2 regions of the Paracoccus haeundaensis genome follow, and region 2 is predicted to be linked to the other one. Evidence: riboswitches for the same ligand, from Rfam matches in the RefSeq annotation. Region 2 holds a riboswitch; the other holds the start of a gene.
The links. A riboswitch is a leader RNA that binds a small molecule or an ion and turns the genes downstream of it on or off. The one in region 2 is predicted to bind cobalamin.

Region 1 (3,412 bases), on a different contig from region 2:
ACGGTCGACATCTCCTCCAGCCGCGGATCGTCGCGGCCGTCCGCGGGCAGCACGGCCAGCGCGATGCCCCGCCGGCGCGCCAGGTCCTGGACCGAGGCCAGGCCATAGGGCCAATACGCCTCTCCGCCGATCAGGCGGATCAGGATGCCGCGCGCGCCCGACAGGGTGTTCTCGACATAGGTGTCGACCGAGACCGGGTGCCGCAGCGCCACCAGGTTGCACAGCCGCGTGGACGGCAGTCCCCCCGCCGCGCGCCGCCAGCCCTCCGCAAAGGCCCCCAGGTCGCTGTCCGAAAAGGACAGGACCACCAGATCGCCGGGCGTCTGCCCGGGATCATAGGGGGTGTCGGTCTGCTCCAGCCCGACCTGTTCGCGGAAGATGACATGCATCAGGCGGGCCCGGTCATGCTGGCACGGCCTCCAGCACGGCGCGGATCGCGTCGGGGTTCACGTCGTCGTGCTCCGCGATCACCACCAGGCGCGAGCGGCGCGGGGTCTGGCCCCACGGGCGGTCGTACTGATGGCGCACCCGCGCGCCCACGGCCTGCACCAAAAGGCGCATGGGTTTGCCCGCGACGGCGACATGGCCCTTGACGCGCAGCACGTTCTGCTCGGCGGCCAGACGGGCGATGCGGGCGGCCAGATCGGCCGGGTCGGTGATTTCGGGCAGGTCGATGACGACGGTGTCGAAATCCTCATGTTCGTGGTCGTCGGCGCCGTCGTGATGGCTGGGGCGGGCGTCCAGATCATCTTCGGCGGCCTTGCCCAGGCCCAGGACCAGGCGAGGATCGACCGCGCCCTCGGTCACGGTCAGGATGGGCAGGGGGCGGGGCAGCTCGGCCTCGATCGCCGACCGTGCCGCTGCGACGCCCTGCGGTCCGGCCAGATCGGCCTTGGTCAGCAGGATGACATCGGCGCAGGCGATCTGATCCTCGAAGACCTCGGACAGGGGCGTCTCGTGGTCCAGGCCGGGGTCGGCGGCGCGCTGCGCGTCCACCGCCGCCACGTCGGGGGCGAAGCGGCCCGCCGCCACGGCCTCGGCATCGGCCAGGGCGATCACGCCGTCCACGGTGATGCGCGAGCGGACGGCGGGCCAGTCGAAGGCCTTCAGCAGGGGCTTGGGCAGCGCGAGGCCCGAGGTCTCGATCAGGATGTGGTCCGGGCGGGCGGGAAGCGCCATCAGCGCCTCCAGCGTGGGGATGAAATCGTCGGCGACGGTGCAGCAGATGCAGCCGTTCGACAGCTCAACGATGTTCTCGGCCGGGCAGGCGGCGTCGGCGCAACCCTTGAGGATCTCTCCATCGACACCCATCGTGCCGAATTCGTTCACGATCACCGCAAGGCGCAGCCCCTGGGGGTTGGCCATCAGATGGCGCACCAGGGTCGTCTTGCCCGACCCCAGAAAGCCGGTGATCACGGTGACGGGGGTCTTGATAAGGTCGTTCATGGTCACTCCTGCGACAGGGTATGCGGGGGGATGCGGGCAAGGCTCTGCTTGCGGAAGACGGCGGGGCGTTCGCGCCACGGCACGATGCCGTCGGCGGTCCCGGCATAGGCGCGCGCGCCCGACAGGATGTCGGCGGCGTCGTCCAGCGTCAGGCGGCCATAGACATAGGACCACTTGCCCGGCGCGGACAGCGCGACGGAACAGCCCTGCGAACAGGCAGAAAGGCATTCGACGGGGCGGATCTCGACGCCGTCGGGGGCGGTGCGGGACAGCAGGTCGTGCAGCCGGGCGCCAAGGCGCGGCACGTCCGGGCCAGGGGCATCCGTCCTTGCGGCATCGGTCCCTGCGGCATCGGGAACCGGGTCGGGCACGGTGCCGCGACAGGTGGTGCAGACATGCAGAACGGCGCGCATCGCGGCCCCTTCCTTGTTGCGGCAAGGGGCGTCCGAGAGGAGGCGGCACGGGGCATCCGGCCATCACCTGCCGGTCGCGAAACACCCCGTTCGCCCGTCATCGTCAGGTGCTGGCAGGTCTCCCGGCTTGCGGATCCAGGGGCGAATGCCCCAACGGTCGTCCCACCTTCCCAGCCCCAATCGGGGCCAGTGGATCGGGCGACCTCTCCGGTCACGGTCGCGGGGGCGGCTGCGCTTGGGGTCGCGGGTCTGGTGACCCGGGGCCTTGTCGCATTCCCTCTTCGCCTGTCATAGACAGGAACCAACACGCCCTCACCCAAACCCCCGCACCCGCCGTTTGTCAACCGCAAGGAGCGACCCGATGACGCAGACCGACCCGATTTCCGCCGAGGATCAGGACCGCCACGCCGCCAAGATGGCCAGGAAAAAGGCCGCACGCGACCGCATGATGGAGACCAAGACCGGCGAAAAGGGCCTGATCATCGTCCATACCGGGCCGGGCAAGGGCAAGTCGTCGTCGGGGTTCGGCATGATCATGCGCTCCATCGCGCACGGGATGCCCTGCGCCGTTGTGCAGTTCATCAAGGGCGCGTGGGACACGGGCGAACGCACGCTGCTGACCACGCATTTCACCGACATCTGCCAGTTCCACGCCATGGGCGAGGGCTTTACCTGGGAGACGCAGGACAAGTCCCGTGACATCGCCATGGCGCAGGCCGGGTGGGCGCGCGCGCGGGACCTGATCCGTGACCCGGCCATCCGCATGGTCCTGCTGGACGAGATCAACATCGCGCTGCGCTATGGTTATCTGGACGCGGCCGAAGTGGTGGCCTTTCTGCAGGCGGAAAAGCCCGCCATGACCCATGTGGTGCTGACCGGGCGCGGCGCCCCCGACGCGCTGATCGAGGCTGCCGACCTGGTGACCGAGATGACCCAGGTCAAGCATCCGTTCCGGTCTGGGATCAAGGCGCAGGCCGGGGTCGAATACTGACGCGCGCGGGTCGGCAGTCAAAAAACCTCACGCGGCGGTGAACCCTCGGGGGGAGTCACGGGTTCCCTTTGGTATATCCCAATCGCCGGAGCCCGCCTGACGTGACCCCACCCCCGCTTGCCCCCGACGCCGCCCTGTTCCTGGATTTCGACGGCTGCCTGGTCGACATCGCCCCCCGGCCCGATGCGGTCGTTGTCACGCAGGCGCTGCGCGACCGGCTGGCGGCGCTGTACCGGAGGCAGGGGGGTGCGGTGGCGCTGATCTCGGGGCGCGACGTGGCCGACCTGCGCGGACATATGGACGGGTTCGAGGGCATCGTCGCGGGCAGCCACGGCGCCGAACTGTCGCTGCGCCCCGGCCGCATTCAGACCCTGCACCGGGTGGATTTCGACGCGGGCCCCCTTCATGCCGCGGCCCATGCCGCCGCCGCGCCCCATCCCGCCCTGCTGGTCGAGGAAAAGCCCCACGGCGTCGCACTGCATTATCGGGACGCCCCCGATCTGCGCGCCTTTGTCGATGAGGTGATGCAGGATCTGGCCGATCGGAACCCGCATCTGGTGCT
Region 2 (3,412 bases):
GGATCGGCATCGGTGCATCTGCCCTGGTGGGCGTCTTCAACCTGATGGGCGGCATCAACTTCGTGTCGGAACTGATCACCGGCATCAGCGACAACCCGACGATCATCATCCTGTTCATGATGGCGATCCTGTTCGTGCTGGGTATGTTCCTGGACTGGGTCGGCATCGCGCTGCTGACCATGCCGATCTTCGTGCCGATCATCGTCAGCCTGGGATACGACCCCGTCTGGTTCGGGGTGCTGTTCGCGATGAACATGCAGGTCAGCTTCCTGTCGCCGCCCTTCGGGCCCGCCGCCTTCTACCTGAAGTCAGTGACCCCGCCGGACATCTCGCTGGGAGAAATCTTCCGCGCCCTGCTGCCCTTCATCGGGCTGCAGATCCTGGCGGTGGGCCTGCTGATCCTGTTCCCGGCCCTGGCGATCTACTGATCGCCTGCCGTGGATCGGGGGGCATGCCGGATGCGGCGTGCCCCCTTTTCGTTCGGGGACAGGAATGTTGCACCGGCAAGCGGATTGACGGATGATCCGGGTCCGTCACCCAAAGCTGACCCACCATGCACGACCCCGAACCCGTCCCCCGTCCGGACCTGTTCACGAACAAGGACCATGACGCCTGGCTGGAGCAGTTCCTGTTCCTGCGATACACCCTGCACATGCCGGCCGAACGCATCGCCCAGATCGACTATGGCCTTGACCCTGACCATCCCGAAGCCCCGATCGCCGGCCTGTTCTGGGGCAGCCAGATCGAGCGGGACTATCCCCGGCTGGACCTTCGCCACCTGTGGCGAAAGAGGCCCGGCCAGGTTTGAAGCCCTGCGGTGTCAGGCGCTGGATCGCCCGGTGGTCTGACGCCCTATATCCGACCCCCCATCAATGCCTGGCAGGAAGGACTGCGACCAACTCCTTCCTCCGCAGGGCGCCAGCGCGTTCGACCAGCGGCGCACCGGTCGCCGGGATCAGGCTGGCATAAGCGGCGGGTGTCACAGGTGCGTCGGCCGTGGTGGCCGGGTCGGCTGCGGGCTGCTTGCCGCGGCAGTTGACTTTGTCCCCACCCGGCGGCATTTCCGTCCGTGATGGTTCCCGTGCCGGCCAAGGCCCCGGCAGGGTGAAAAGGGAACGTGGTGAGGTGTAGCCATCAGGCGCCGAATCCGCGACTGCCCCCGCAACTGTAAGCGGTAGCCGACCCTATGATGCCACTGGCGCCCCCTGCGCCGGGAAGGCGGGGAAGGCCGCGACCCGCAAGTCAGGAGACCTGCCATCATGACCTGAACCAACCCGGGCGGGGTGCCCCGGAGAAAGACCGCATGCGCCGATCCACGGCCTTCATCCGACGCGACCGCGAAGGTGGGTGGGACCCCGGTGACGCCGCTGCGCCTTTTTCAGCCCCGTCCTTCGTTTCATGAAGGACGACCATGACGACCAGAATCTTCCTGACGACCGCGGTGGCGCTGGGCCTGGGCCAGGCGGCCCTTGCCGCGCCGACCGACTATCCGCTGGTGATCGACAATTGCGGGCACCAAGTGACCATCCCCGCGCGTCCCGACAACGTCGTGTCGATCGGCCAGTCCACGACCGAGATCCTGTATGCGCTGGGCCAGGCGGACCGGATGGCCGGGACCGCGCTGTGGTTCACCCCGGTGCTGCCCGCCTTTGCAGAGGATGATGCCAGGGTTGACCGCATCAGCGACGACACGCCCAGCTTTGAATCGGTGGTGAACCGGCGCCCCGGCTTCGTGCCGACGATGTTCGCCTGGATGATCGGGGATCAGGGGGCGGTCGGCACGCGCCGGCAGTTCGCCGATCTGGGCATTCCGGCCTATGTCATGCCCACGGACTGCCAAGGCAAGGACAACAGCGTGGGCGCCGACGGCACCCGCCTTGCGCCCTTCGACATCGCGACGCTGTGGGACGGCATCGACCAGATCGCGCGCGTCATGGACGCGCAGGACGCGGGCCAGGCGCTGATCGCCGACCTGCAGGCCCGAGAGGTGGCGGTCGTGGAGCGCGCGCGGGCGATGGACCTGCCGGATGCGTCCGCGGCGGTCTGGTTCTCCTCAGCCGATCTGGCGCTGGACCCCTACATGGCGGGCGGGATGGGCGTCCCGGCCTGGATGATGGACCGCCTTGGCCTGCGCAACGTCGTGACCTCGGACGAGGAATGGCCCGCCGTAGGGTGGGAGACGATCGCCCGTGCCGACCCCTCGGTGCTGGTGATCGCGCGCATGGACCGCCGCCGCTTTCCTGCCGACGATGTCGAGGCAAAGCTGCGCTTTCTGAAAACGGACCCGGTCACGCGCCGGATGACCGCCGTGCGCCGGGATCGCATCGTCATCCTGGACGCCGAGGCGCTGCATCCCGGCATTCGCATGATCGACGGGCTGGAGGCCTTGGCGGCGGGCATGGACGGGCTGTCCGAATGACCGCCGATGTCGGGGTGCCGACCGTCCGCCGCCCCTTGGCCCCGGTCTGGCTGTGGGTGTCGCTGCTGATCGTGGCGGCCCCCCTGGCCGGCACCGCCCTGGGGGAAACGCCGATCCCCCTCTCGACCGTCTGGCAGGCGCTGGCCAACCAGATGCTGGGTGCGGGCTATCCGCTGGACCCGATCGATCAGGGTATCGTCTGGGCTTACCGCCTGCCGCGCGCGCTGGTGGCAGGGGCCTGCGGAGCGGGGCTGGCGATCTCGGGGCTGGTCCTGCAGACGCTGTTGCGCAACGCACTGGCCGACCCCTATCTGCTGGGCATCTCGGCGGGGGCGTCTACGGGGGCCGTGACGGTCGCGGTGGCGGGGATCGGCGCGGGGTTCGTGCCGATGTCGGCGGGCGCGCTGCTGGGCGCGATCGCGGCCTTTGCGTTGGTGGTGGGGTTGGCGCGCCTGTCGGGTGGTGGTCCGGGCGCGCGGGGTGCCGCGCAGATCGTGCTGGCAGGCATCGCCGGGTCGCAGCTGTTCAACGCCCTGACCAGCTTCATCATCGCGCGGTCGGCCAGTGCGGAACAGGCGCGCGGCATCATGTTCTGGCTGCTGGGCAACCTGTCGGGCGTCCGGTGGGACGATGTCGGCCTGTCGCTGGCCGCCGCCGTGACCGTCCTTGGCGCGGCCGCATGGCACATCCGCGCGCTGGACGCCTTTGCCTTCGGCACGGAATCGGCGGCGTCCCTGGGCGTGCCGGTCCGGCGCGTTCAGGCCGTGCTGATCCTGGCGACCGCCATGGCCACGGCGGTCATGGTGTCGGTCACCGGTGCGATCGGCTTTGTCGGGCTGGTCGTCCCGCATGCGGCACGGTTCCTGGTGGGCACGCGCCACGCGCGGCTGGTGCCCGTGTCGGCGCTGATCGGCATGGTCTTCCTGATCGCCGCGGACGTGATCGCGCGGATGCTGGTACCCGGCCAGACCCTGCCCATCGGCGTCGTGACCG

Region 1: another riboswitch for cobalamin. It lies ahead of FHD67_RS03825 (DUF1636 family protein); the one in region 2 lies ahead of FHD67_RS18550 (ABC transporter substrate-binding protein).

The regions. Positions count from the first base shown of each region.
Region 1 is NZ_VDDC01000007.1:186,526-189,937, reverse strand. It holds gene cobN (cobaltochelatase subunit CobN) at 1-389, opposite strand, end outside; gene cobW (cobalamin biosynthesis protein CobW) at 403-1,446, opposite strand; gene FHD67_RS03825 (DUF1636 family protein) at 1,449-1,859, opposite strand; cobalamin riboswitch at 1,955-2,180, opposite strand; gene cobO (cob(I)yrinic acid a,c-diamide adenosyltransferase) at 2,221-2,850, shown strand; gene otsB (trehalose-phosphatase) at 2,952-3,412, shown strand, end outside.
Region 2 is NZ_VDDC01000051.1:2,799-6,210, reverse strand. It holds gene FHD67_RS18560 (TRAP transporter large permease) at 1-428, shown strand, start outside; gene FHD67_RS18555 (hypothetical protein) at 554-808, shown strand; cobalamin riboswitch at 1,057-1,273, shown strand; gene FHD67_RS18550 (ABC transporter substrate-binding protein) at 1,412-2,419, shown strand; gene FHD67_RS18545 (FecCD family ABC transporter permease) at 2,416-3,412, shown strand, end outside.